Regions from separate parts of the Lysinibacillus sp. NPDC096418 genome, predicted to be linked through region 1. Evidence: riboswitches for the same ligand, from Rfam matches in the RefSeq annotation. Region 1 holds a riboswitch; each other region holds the start of a gene.

The links. Region 1 has a riboswitch for S-adenosylmethionine ahead of ACIQZG_RS21425 (MetQ/NlpA family ABC transporter substrate-binding protein). Riboswitches for the same ligand answer to the same signal wherever they lie in the genome.
Region 2: it holds a riboswitch for S-adenosylmethionine, as region 1 does, so the genes downstream of both, metK (methionine adenosyltransferase) here and ACIQZG_RS21425 (MetQ/NlpA family ABC transporter substrate-binding protein) in region 1, are expected to answer to the same signal.
Region 3: it holds a riboswitch for S-adenosylmethionine, as region 1 does, so the genes downstream of both, ACIQZG_RS06225 (cyclase family protein) here and ACIQZG_RS21425 (MetQ/NlpA family ABC transporter substrate-binding protein) in region 1, are expected to answer to the same signal.

The regions. Positions count from the first base shown of each region.
Region 1 covers NZ_JBIWEY010000042.1:5,122-9,559, reverse strand. The annotation lists gene ACIQZG_RS21440 (FtsW/RodA/SpoVE family cell cycle protein) at 1-114, shown strand, start outside; gene ACIQZG_RS21435 (carbon-nitrogen family hydrolase) at 222-1,013, opposite strand; gene ACIQZG_RS21430 (pyridoxal phosphate-dependent aminotransferase) at 1,110-2,279, shown strand; SAM riboswitch class I at 2,372-2,479, shown strand; gene ACIQZG_RS21425 (MetQ/NlpA family ABC transporter substrate-binding protein) at 2,576-3,397, shown strand; gene ACIQZG_RS21420 (methionine ABC transporter ATP-binding protein) at 3,465-4,438, shown strand, end outside.
Region 2 covers NZ_JBIWEY010000024.1:25,069-29,506, reverse strand. The annotation lists gene ACIQZG_RS16500 (gamma carbonic anhydrase) at 167-679, shown strand; gene metK (methionine adenosyltransferase) at 728-1,924, opposite strand; SAM riboswitch class I at 2,217-2,335, opposite strand; gene pckA (phosphoenolpyruvate carboxykinase (ATP)) at 2,536-4,122, shown strand.
Region 3 covers NZ_JBIWEY010000004.1:127,424-131,861, forward strand. The annotation lists gene ACIQZG_RS06215 (helix-turn-helix transcriptional regulator) at 188-1,069, opposite strand; gene ACIQZG_RS06220 (YuzC family spore coat inner layer protein) at 1,293-1,637, shown strand; SAM riboswitch class I at 1,732-1,833, shown strand; gene ACIQZG_RS06225 (cyclase family protein) at 1,925-2,662, shown strand; gene ACIQZG_RS06230 (DUF2225 domain-containing protein) at 3,165-3,848, shown strand; gene ACIQZG_RS06235 (hypothetical protein) at 3,869-4,222, shown strand.

The DNA of each region.
Region 1 (4,438 bases):
GGTGGTAGTTCTCTTTTATCAAACTTTATGCTAATGGGTATTGTGATGGTTATTCATAATTCTTATAACGGTTATATGTTTACATCAAAGCAACAGGATGATACATATGATTGATAATATCGAAGCACAAAAATACAATTTGTGTACTTTGTTAGTAGTTTTCCTACCTCATAGTAAAAACCCAGCAGAAACTTACTTTTTCTGCTGGGGTTATTTTTTTACTAATTTTTTACGACCCCGCTATAAAGTCCAGGGCGTCTATCATCATAAACAGGAATTCTCCCTCGTACTTCATCAACAATCGAAAAATCCACGTCAATCACAGCAACTTCTTCATCTTCAGCACCAATCCAAAGTACTTCACCCCAAGGCTGAATGACCATTGATTGGCCATTGAAGTTCTCTACTTTGTTGGCAATACGATTGACTGCTATGACGAAACATTGGTTTTCGATGGCACGTGCTTGTAATAATGTCTTCCAATGATCAATACGTGGTGTTGGCCATTGCGCTGGTACAAACAATACTTTTGCGCCGTCAAGTGCATGGGCGCGTAGCCATTCCGGGAAACGAATGTCGTAGCAAATCACACCTGCCGCTTCGATATCGCCCAGTTGGAAGCGATTCATGCTATCTCCCGCTTCTAAAAATAAATGCTCGTCCATTAATCGGAATAAATGAGCCTTGCTATATTCACCTACTTGCTCACCATCTTTATCGAACGTGTACATCGTATTGTAAAATTTGTCATCCTTCTTCGTCGAAACAGACCCTCCAACAATATGGACACCTAGTTCCATCGATAAGCCTTGTAAAAATGCTTTTGTACGTTCACCATCAACGTCTGCTAGCTCTGGTAATTTTTCTAGTGCATAACCTGTGTTCCACATTTCTGGTAAAACAATAACTTCTGCTCCTTGGCTTGCAGCTTCACGAATTTTCTCTTCAGCTCGGACAAAATTTTCCTCGACCTTACCAAAACCTACATTTAATTGGATACACCCTATTTTCACGATTTCATCCTCCTCTAGACATTTAGAAAAAAAAGTAATAGTATTTGCAACATATATCTATTAGTAATTATTATATTCTGAAAAAGGTGAATGTACATGGAATTCTCTAAAAAACTACAACAACTACCAACACAATTCTTTGCTGCACTTGTACAAAAAGTTAATGCAGCACTGGCAGAAGGTCGCGATGTCATTAATCTCGGACAAGGAAACCCTGACCAACCAACACCGCCTCATATTATTAAAGCATTACAAGAAGCTGCTGAAAATCCACAAAACCACAAGTACTCCCCATTTAGAGGTGTACAAGAATTACGTCAAGCAGCAGCAGACTTTTACAAACGTGAATACAATGTCGATATTGATCCAAATACTGAAGTGGCCGTGCTCGGCGGCACAAAAATCGGGCTTGTCGAACTACCAATGGCTATTTTAAATCCTAGTGATTATATGCTACTTCCCGATCCAGGCTACCCGGATTATTTATCTGGCGTTGTATTAGGTGACGTCAATTACCACATAATGCCGCTTCAAGCTGAAAACGACTTCTTGCCGGATTACAGCAAAATATCAGATGAAGCAAAAGAGCGTGCAAAGCTTATGTATATGAATTATCCAAATAACCCGACTGGCGGCACAGCAAATCTTGCATTCTTTGAGGAAACTGTAAAATTCGCTAAAGAAAATAATATCGTCGTATCGCATGATTTTGCATACGGTGCAATCGGCTTCGATGGCGTCAAACCTGTTAGCTTCTTACAAGCTGAAGGTGCCAAAGAAGTTGGTATCGAAATGTATACCCTATCAAAAACCTTCAATATGGCGGGTTGGCGTATCGGCTTTGCAGTTGGGAATGCAAAAATTATCGAAGCCATTAACATCATTCAAGATCATCTATTTTGTAGCCAGTTCCCTGCCGTACAGCAAGCAGCAGCAGTCGCACTCACTGCGTCTCAAGACTGCACTGACGAACTAAGAGCAATATATGAACGCCGTCGTAATGTACTTGTAGAAGAAGCTCATCGCATAGGTTGGCAAGTGACTGCATCAAAGGGCTCGTTCTTTGCATGGCTACCTGTCCCAAAGGGTTTTAGAAGTGAAGAATTTGCAAATTTTCTATTAGATAAAGCAGATATAGCAGTCGCCGCGGGAAACGGCTTTGGTGAATATGGTGAGGGCTACGTGCGCGTTGGTCTTCTCGTAAGTGAAGGTCGACTACGTGAAGCAATGATAAGGATCGAGAAATTAGGCTTATTCTCTGCGTAAACGCAGAATTTTTATCATTTTCTGAAAAGTTATTGCTTTCTAAACTTTTTTACTATATTGTTATTCCAATAGATTTTAAATTTAATAAACATCTCTTATCAAGAGTAGCTGAGGGACTGGCCCTATGAAGCTCGGCAACCATCTGATTATCAGAAAGGTGCTAAATCCAGCAAAACAGTATTTGTTTTGAAAGATAAGAGAGGTATTGTTCTATTGCCTCTCCTGACGAAACATCTTGAGAGGTTTTTTAAATTTCTAAATACCAACTATACATATATCTATTGGAGGAATAACACATGAAGAAACGAAAATTTGGTTTATTTTTATCAGCAGCTATTTTAACAGGAGTTCTCGCTGCTTGCGGTAGCAATGACGGAAAAACCAGTGAAACATTAAGTGAAGAAAAATTAATCGTAGGTGTAACACCTGGTCCACACGAACAAATCATGGAAGTTGTTGGGGAAATAACTGCTGAAAAAGGCTTAGATCTCGAATTAAAAGTATTCTCGGATTATGTACTTCCAAATACATCACTTAGTGAAGGCTCAATTGATGTAAACAGCTTCCAACACGGTCCTTATTTGAAACAATTTAACGAGGATAAAGGAACAGATCTTGTATCTGTTGGCGTTACGTATATTAGTCCAATGGGCTTTTACTCTGATAAGTACGACAGTTTCGATGATATCCCTAAAGGTGCTACTGTTGGAATTCCAAATGACCCGACAAACGGCACTCGTGCACTTTATATTTTGGAAGAGGCAGGCTTCATCAAAATCAATAAAGAGAAACGTGCAAAAGCAACAATTCACGATTTAGATGAAAACCCTAAAAACCTTAAATTCATCGAATTAGAAGCTGCTCAAATTCCTAAGCAATTAACAGAAGTAGATGTAGCAGCAATTAATACTAACTATGCACTTGAAGCAGGCATTAAGCCAACTGAAGATGCACTATTAATCGAAGCTGCTGATTCACCTTATGCAAACCAATTAGTTGTGCGTGCTGCTAATAAAGATGATGCAGCAGCAAAATTACTTATTGAATCTTACCAATCAGACAAAGTGAAAAAATTTATCGAAGAAGAATTTGAAGGCTCTATCTTACCAACTTGGTAATAACGTATTTCAAAAAAGTTACCGTTTCAAGCGGTAGCTTTTTATCTTTCAAAAAGGACGTGACTACATGATTCAATTACAAAATATAACGAAACAATTCAAAGCGAAGAGTGGCACAGTTCGAGCTGTTGACGATATTAATCTGCACGTTAAAAAAGGAGAAATCCATGGCGTTATTGGCTATAGTGGTGCTGGAAAAAGTACACTAATTCGTTGCGTGAATTTATTGGAGCGCCCTACTTCTGGAAGTGTCAAAATAGATAATGTTGATTTAACAACTTTATCTGAAAGCGAGCTACGTAAAACGCGCCAAAAAATCGGCATGATTTTTCAGGGTTTCAATTTACTGAAAACTGCAACGGTTTATGAAAATGTGGCGATTCCCTTACGCTTGCTTGGCTATAGCAAAAAGGAAGTTGAAACGCGCGTTGAAAAATACTTAGCTATTGTTGGCCTCAAAGAACGTCAACAAAGCTATCCTAGTCAGTTATCAGGCGGCCAAAAACAACGTGTGGCCATTGCACGAGCCCTATCACAAGAACCTGAAATTTTATTAAGTGATGAAGCTACAAGTGCTCTCGATCCTGAAACGACTGATTCTATTTTAGATTTACTACTAAAAATTAACGCTGAATTAGGCATTACCATCTTATTGATTACGCATGAAATGAACGTCATCCAAAAAATCTGCGACCATGTTACAGTTCTTGAAAACGGAAAAGTCGTTGAACAAGGTTCGGCCATTGATTTGTTTACAAAGCCTCACCATAAAACGACCCAAAAGTTTCTCAATACCATTTCACAGCGTACATTAAAATCATCATTAATTGAGCAGTTAAATTTATCAGGTGCCGTTACACGTCTTACTTTTGTCGGCGAAAGTACAGGAAATCCACTTATTACAGAAGCGGCTCTTCAATTTAATGTAAAGCCTAATATTCTAACAGCAAACATTATCGAACTTAAAAATGGTGTTGTCGGTAATATCGTGACTCATATTCACGGTGAACAGTCCGAAGTACAAAAAGCCCTACAGTTCTT
Region 2 (4,438 bases), on a different contig from region 1:
ATCAATCTATCGCATTAACGTAATGAAAAACCTGTATCCAATATTTTTTTATTAATCAAAGCATCAGATACTCTTCCACTTTGGCATATTCGATTTTCACCTTTCCAATAACTTGCGTATTTGATACGATAATATCACATCACGTAAAAGAAAAGAGGCCCTTAATATGATCTATCCTTTTAAAGATAAAAACCCCCATATTCATCCATCGGTCTTTATCGCAGACTATGCGACAGTAACGGGCGACGTCACAATTGGAGCCGAAACAACAATTTGGTTTAATACAGTTATTCGAGGAGATGTATCTCCTACTATTATCGGTAAACGAGTGAGTATTCAAGACCTATGTTGCTTACATCAAAGCCCTAAATATCCACTCATTATAGAGGATGAAGTAACAGTTGGTCATCAAGTAACCCTACATAGTTGTACGATTCGTCAAAATGCATTGATTGGCATGGGTTCCATTATTTTAGACGGGGCTGAAATTGGCGAAGGTGCTTTTATCGGTGCAGGTAGTCTCGTACCTCCGGGAAAAGTAATTCCTCCTAATAGCTTGGCTCTAGGACGCCCAGCAAAAGTCGTACGTGAATTAAATGCCGAAGATAAAGAAGATATGGAGCGCATTGTTCGTGAATACGCTGAAAAAGGACAATACTATAAATCACTGCAAAAATAGATTAAAGGGGAACTAAGATAATTTCTTTTCTTAGTTCCCCTTTATTCATTACAGACCAGCTTTAGCTCTTAATGCGTCAGCTTTGTCCGTTTTTTCCCATGGTACATCTAAGTCAATACGACCGAAATGACCATATGCTGCTGTTTGTTTGTAAATTGGACGACGTAGATCAAGCATTTTAATAATACCTGCTGGGCGTAAGTCGAAGTATTCGCGAATCCATTCTACGATTTGGCTTTCATTTACTTTTCCTGTACCGAATGTATCAACAGCGATTGACACAGGCTGTGCTACACCGATTGCATAAGCAAGTTGTACTTCTGCACGTTCCGCAAGACCCGCTGCTACGATATTTTTCGCCACGTAACGTGCTGCATACGCTGCTGAACGGTCAACCTTTGTCGCGTCCTTACCAGAGAATGCACCACCACCATGACGTGCATAACCACCATAAGTATCTACGATGATTTTACGCCCTGTCAGACCTGCATCACCTTTAGGTCCTCCGATTACAAAACGACCAGTTGGATTGATGAAGTATTTTGTATTCGCATCAAGTAATTCACCTGGTACAACAGGTCCAATTACTACCGCTTTTAAATCTGCCTGAATTTGTTCAAGCGTCACTTCTTCATCATGTTGTGTTGAAATAACAATTGTATCCACACGTACTGGTTGGTTATTTTCATCGTATTCAATTGTTACTTGTGTTTTACCATCCGGACGTAAGTATGCTAATTCGCCAGATTTACGTACTTCTGTAAGACGGCGAGCTAATTTATGTGCTAAGCTGATTGGTAGTGGCATAAGCTCAGGCGTTTCGTTACATGCATAACCAAACATTAATCCCTGATCTCCTGCACCAATCGCTTCGATGTCTTCTTCTGTCATTGTTCCTTCGCGTGCTTCTAATGCTTGGTCAACACCTTGTGCAATATCTGCAGATTGCTCACCGATTGCCACTAGTACTGCTAGGTTTTCAGCATCAAAGCCATACTTCCCACGAGTGTAGCCAATCTCTGCTACAGTATCGCGTACGATTCCTTTAATATCTACATACGTAGAAGTAGTGATTTCTCCTGCTACTAATACTAAACCTGTTGTTACAGTAGTTTCACACGCTACACGTGCATTTGGATCTGCTTCTAAAATTGCATCTAAAATTGCATCCGAAATTTGGTCGCAAATTTTATCTGGATGTCCTTCCGTTACACTCTCTGATGTAAACAATCGACGGTTTGTCATTTGGTTTCCTCCTATTACTCTTGCGAATAGTGCTCGCGAAATTAATACGGTACTCATTACCCATGTCAAGTTCGCTCCTAAAGGATTGAACTTCAAGCCGTTGTTGCTGACGTTTCACTTTCGCACAAAAAGGCAGCTGCTGCTTTTAACACGAGGATTTCGAAAGGCTTATCCTTACTTATAATAAGGAAGAAAATAAATATCGTTACTACGGTAGTTATTTTTACAAACAAAAAAATCCTCAACTCACGCTTTTACATGAGGAAAGGATTTGACATTTCGTAACCTTTCACTCTTATCGTTCAAGGGAAATTCCCCTGCATCAGGTTGGCACCAGCGCATACCGTGAAATTGGTTATGCAGGTTGCCGGGTTTCATAGGGCCTGACCCTCCACCAGCTCGGGATAAGAGTATCCGTTCAATTCCACATGTTACTTAAAACAGCCGCTTATGTCAAATATTTTATGACGTTTATGCTAATTGTAAGAAATTCGCAAAAATAAATTTTCGAATTAGTATAGATTATTTAGGCAATTGTGTTATACTATTTTTGAAAATAAGAAAATCTCCCTGACTCAGGGAATACTATAAAAAAGGATGGTATTTAATCGATGAATTCAGTAGAAATCGCTAACGAACTGAAGGAATTATTAAGCGGCGGGAACATTAAAGTTCAACTTTCAGTACCACAACTTGTAGAAAAAGCTACATCTCGCGGTGAAGCATTGTTAACAGTAGATGGCGCACTTCGCGCAGAAACTGGTAAATACACTGGTCGTTCACCTAAAGATAAATATACGGTAGAAGAAGCAGAATCAAAAGAACAAATTGATTGGGGTAATGTAAACCTACCGATTTCATCTGAAGTATTTGATAACTTATATGTAAAAGTATTAAACTACTTAAAAGAAAAAGATGAACTTTTCGTTTTCAAAGGCTTTGCAGGCGCTGATAAAGATTCACAATTAAGTATCCAAGTGATCAACGAATACGCTTGGCACAATCTTTTCGTTCATCAATTATTTATCCGTCCAACTGAAGAAGAATTAGCATCTCACGTTGCAGACTTCACAATCGTTTCAGCTCCTAACTTCAAAGCAGACCCTGCTGTCGATGGTACAGCTTCTGAAACATTCATTATCGTGTCTCTTGAAAAGAAAATCATCTTAATTGGTGGTACTGAGTATGCTGGCGAAATGAAAAAATCGATTTTTGGTATCATGAACTACTTGTTACCACAACAGGGCATCCTTTCGATGCACTGTTCAGCAAACGTTGGTGAAGCTGGCGATGTAGCATTATTCTTCGGATTATCTGGTACTGGTAAAACTACGTTATCAGCAGATGCTGACCGCAAATTAATCGGTGACGATGAACACGGTTGGTCTGATAACGGCGTATTCAATATCGAAGGCGGTTGCTACGCAAAAACTATCAATCTTTCTGAAGAAAAAGAGCCTGAAATTTACCATGCTATCCGTTTCGGTTCTGTATTAGAGAACGTTGTGGTTGATCCGGACTCTCGAGTATGTGACTACGATGACGGTTCATTAACTGAAAACACACGTGTTGCTTATCCTATCGATTACATCGAAAACATCGTAACACCATCTGTTGCAGGTCACCCAAAAACAATCGTCTTCTTAACAGCCGATGCCTATGGCGTATTACCTCCAATCAGTAAATTAACAAAAGAGCAAGCAATGTATCACTTCCTAAGCGGTTTCACTTCAAAACTCGCTGGTACTGAACGTGGTGTTACAGAGCCTGAACCAGTATTCTCTACATGCTTCGGTTCTCCGTTCCTACCACTTCCAGCAACAGTTTACGCTGAAATGTTAGGTAACAAGATTGACGAGCATGGCGCACAAGTATTCCTAGTTAACACAGGTTGGACTGGTGGCGAATACGGCGTAGGTTCACGTATGAAGCTTTCTTACACTCGTACAATGATACGTGCTGCAATCGACGGTAAACTAAACAACGTTGAAACAATCCAAGACGCTGTATTCGGATTACATATCCCAACTGCTGTTGAAGGTGTTCCAACTGAAGTACTTAACCCTCGTGATGCATGGGCAGATAAAGCAGCATATGATGTAAAAGCAGCTGAACTTGCTAATCTTTTCAACGATAACTTCAAGAAATTCTCAAACGTTTCTGAAGCAATCATTAAACAAGGCGGTCCTTTAAAATAAGACGCATTCAAAGAGGAGACGAATAATATCGTCTCCTCTTTCTTATGTTCTATAAAGATATAAATAGACTTTGATATTAAACGATAACACGAAAGTAGCACAGCCTACATAATTGGTTTTTCTTTTCCCTCCTGCAACCACAAAGGGAACTCCTCTAATAATTGCTCATATAACGGCTCATCACTAACAGTCTCTATACTACTCTAAGGCTCTTCCTCTAGAAAATTAGTTATAACCTCTTATAAAAAACTAAACAACCAGTCACCGGTTCAATACCGACAACTGGTTGGATAAATGCTATTTTGAGCTCTGTTTT
Region 3 (4,438 bases), on a different contig from region 1:
TAAAAAACGGTTGTTTATGTGCATATTTGGCGGTAATCCTAAACTTAATGTTGAAATAACGCCCTTATGAAAGTAAAAACTTGATTACCAATAAAAAACTTTACTAGTATGACAATTGCCATCAATAATGTGCTAATAGCAATACTTAAATTTTGATTTTTAGAATCCGACATCTTGAACTCCTGCCCTACTCTTCAAATGATAAATTTGTTGGCTCATCTAGCAGGTAACCAGTAAAATCAATATTTGTTGTCGGTGTGTTGTTATCAACTTCCTCGAATTTAAGTTCATCAATCCATACTTGACCTCTTCCTGAGAGCAGTACACCAAAAGCAATGACGGTGCTGTTTTTCGGTACATCCAAAACAATGTGATAATGATTCCACTCCGTATCACCAACAATTGGGCGATCATTCATATTATCAAATTGCAATACATCTCCAAGTGCATCATCTACACGCATCCAAAACCCGCAAAATCCTTCAACAGCTTTAGATTTGATAAAGCCTGACAACTTCAGTCTTTTGCCCAAGTATTTCTCAGCTTTAAATTGTTGCATCATCGTAGCAAATTCACCTTGAGACTCCACAGTAGAAGACCTTAAGAATCCAGATGCCTTCCCTTTATGAAAGATTTCTCTATCAATTCCCATCTTATAATTAGATGGGTGACTTCCACTTAGTGTCCATCCTTTTAACAATTGTCCATTTCTCATTATAGTTTCCTCCCTTTGCACCGTTAATTTACCCATTATTTTACGATATTGTCCTGGCGGTAGCTGATAATATTTCTTAAATGCACGCGTAAATGATTCTTGTGTTTCAAACTGAAAATAGAAGGCAATATCTATTATTTTTTCATCCGTATAGAGTAGCATATTGGCCGCATTAGCAATCCTTCGATACCGAATATATTCAGATGCAGTTACACCAACCTCTTTTTGAAAAATACGATGATAATGATACTTTGAGAAACCAACAAACTGAGCAATACTATCTAACGTTAAATCTTCATGTAAGTTAGCCTCTATATAATCAATGGATTTTTGGTTGATAAGACTGTAACTCATTTCTCGTCCCCCCTTAAACATAAGATACCAAAGGAAAATAAGGTTTTCTTGATTTATATTGCTTTTTTTCATTACTCGTATCGCACGTACAAAAATGTTGTAATTACACCTAATGACATAACAATTCATAAGATAAGATATCAGCTATTGAATTGGAGGAATTTTATTGTATTACAATCCTTATCCCTACTTTACCTACTCAAATCATTATCCGATGTGGGTAATGGCAAATCATCCTTCTCTTGCTCAATTCCCTAGTCAATTGGCAATGCCGACAAATAACAACTCGTTTCCACCAGTAAACACACGACAGTTAAAGATTTCAGCAAAAAGTATTCAGGCCATTATGCAGCAATCCCAGTTGCTAACAAGTAAAATTGCAGATTCAGAACAGTTTGCCCACGATCTCATGAGCGCTGCACAACTTTCAAATAAAGCAGAAGTTGATAAATTAATTACCTCAACTGGTATTACCATTAAGTTCGACACTAAATTCACACCAGACGGCATTCAAATTCGATTCACTGAACATGCTTGTTGTGGACTGACATTAATCTTAGATTGGTAATCAACTAACAGAGTATCCCTATTGAACTTGTAAACTACTATTTAATATGATAAAGTAGTCGTACTATTTATTTCTGAAAATTCATATACTTATATTCTTATCAAGAGAGACGGAGGGATTGGCCCTATGAAGTCTCAGCAACCAGCTCTAGCATGGTGCTAATTCCAATCGGCGATAATCGCCTTAAAGATGAGAGGATTAACTTCAGTTATTATGCATGAGGACCCTCTTCTACAAATAGGGTTCTCTTTTTTTATCTAAAATACTAGGAAAGTAGGAAACACATTATGACAAACGATCTTTTACAAGCACTTCAATTATTAAAATCAAAGGAGTGGGTCGACTTAACGCACACATTCGGACCAGATTCACCTCATTTTTTTATGTTTGACGACGCTAAATTCGAAACGCTATTCTCACATGAAGATGGTTTTTTTGCACAACAATTCACTTTTCCGGGACAATACGGAACACATATCGATCCACCCATTCACTTCGTGCGAGACACACGCTACTTGGATGAATTAGAACTAAAGGAGCTTGTCCTACCACTTATCGTGATTGATAAATCGAAGGAGGCTGCAACTAATCACGACCTCGCCTTAAGTGTGCAAGATATTCTGGACTTTGAAGAAAAATACGGTGAAATTGAAGCTGGGACATTTGTTGCACTTCGCACGGATTGGAGTAAACGTTGGCCAGATAAAGAAGCTTTCAATAATAAGGATGCTGATGGAAATAATCATATTCCTGGTTGGGGATTTGAAGCGCTGAATTTTCTTTTTGAAAAGCGCAAAGTAAGTGCTATAGGTCATGAAACATTTGACACGGATTCAGCAGCTGATTTTCGTAAAAATGGCAAGTTAGATGGGGAATATTTTGTACTCGAACAAGATACATATCAAATCGAGCTCATGACAAACTTGGATAAGCTACCACCAAAAGGTGCAATTATTTTTAATATCGTTCCGAAACCCGAAAAAGCATCCGGATTCCCAGTTCGCTCATTTGCTATTTTGCCATAATTAATTGTGTTTAGAACAAGCTAGAGAAGGACAGTCAAAACCATTCTAAATGATTTTGACTGCCCTTCTTTTATTTTAATTTCCTCCAACTTCTTTTTAACAATCCTATCTTATAAAAATACGTTACGAACTCCAGAAAACACTTCAGTTCCAATGTTGCAATTTCCCGAAACGTTAGCTGGCATAATTGTCTTCACAAGTAGTTATTTCCTCCCGTACTTTGATATCCGGCACCCTTGAGGAATTAGTCAGAAAACTAAAATTCAATTAACTTTCGAACTCATCCGTATATGCTATCGCAAGACAAATTCAGTAATATCTGCATTTAAAAGAAAAAGAGAAAGTAGCAGGAATTGTAATAGTCATCCTAAAGGAGTATACCAAATTACATATAATTGATAGAATAAGAGGACATTGAATTAAATATATTGAATTATTACATACAGAGTATTACTAGAACAAAAGAAACGATAATTTACCCGATGTAAAGGAGTTGGTTCTTATGGGATTTAACATTTACTATTACGAAAGTAATGTGGATTGCAAATTTTGCAAGAAGCATTTTACAACATATAAAGTGCGTCCAAATCGCTATAAGATCGTTGAAGAACATACCGATTTCATGCCAGTCTATGAAGGCTTGAATCCATTGTTATATGAAGTAGCTGTCTGTCCCCACTGTGGCTACGCCTATCACAAGTCCATGACGAGAACTTACGGACCCTTCATGCTACTGATTAATGAATTGTACATTAAAGAGCTACGAAAACCGGTGAATATTTGCCAAGAACGCACGATAGATGATGCGATTGTCAGCTATAAACTAGCATACCTTGTATCAAAGTCTTCGATGGAAGAACCTCTTCTAATGGCAAACCTAGCTTTGAAAATTGCGTGGCTCTATCGCTTAAAAAATGAACATGAAGCTGAAATGCGCTATTTACAATCTGCAAGGGAATTTTACAGTAAGTCTTTTGCTACCAACCAAGAAGGCGAGGAACGAATTCAATTTTTGAATGCAGAGTTGAGTCTACGCCTTGGAGATATAAAAGAAGCAAAAAAAGGATTCTCCCGCTTAATCTCGGATCGAAGCGTTTCGAATAAATACAGAAAATTGGCCCGTAACCGTTGGGAAAATTATAAATATGACGAGAACCCTATCAATATCACTGAAACGATCAATTAAAAAGCGAGGAGCGAAGTATAATGCAGCTGTTTGGCAAAAAATTAGATGCGAGAGAAGAGGATATTTTTTCGGAATTACTTCATTTTTTACTAAGAAAAAATAATCGTACCTTATCAAATGATGAAGTCGTTGAATTAACAGGCGTTTCTTCCGACTTGCTTTATAAATGGGTGAAAGCAGGGAAATTAAAAAATACCATTTTCCCCAATATCGGTGCCCCATGCGAACGATGCGGCAAAATAACGCAAGCTAGAACCTGTGTTAGTTGTTCATCCTCCATCGTTAATACATTAAAACAAGAAGAAAAAGATCAAGCCTGGTTTAAACAAATTCAACGAAGAGATCGACAACCAAGCACTTATCATTATAAATAAAACAAGAGAAAACACCTCCAACGATGCGTACAGATTTCTCTGTACCCACTTCACTTCGGAGGTGTTTTTCTTTACAAAGCAATCAAGGCTCTGTGTATTCTTGTTACGCCTATCAGCAAGCATACAACAAAGGAGAATTGTCATGTAGCTCGTAAAGGCACGCCCATTGACAATCCCCCAAATCGAACGTTTCACTCCTCGCAAAAATCTGAAATG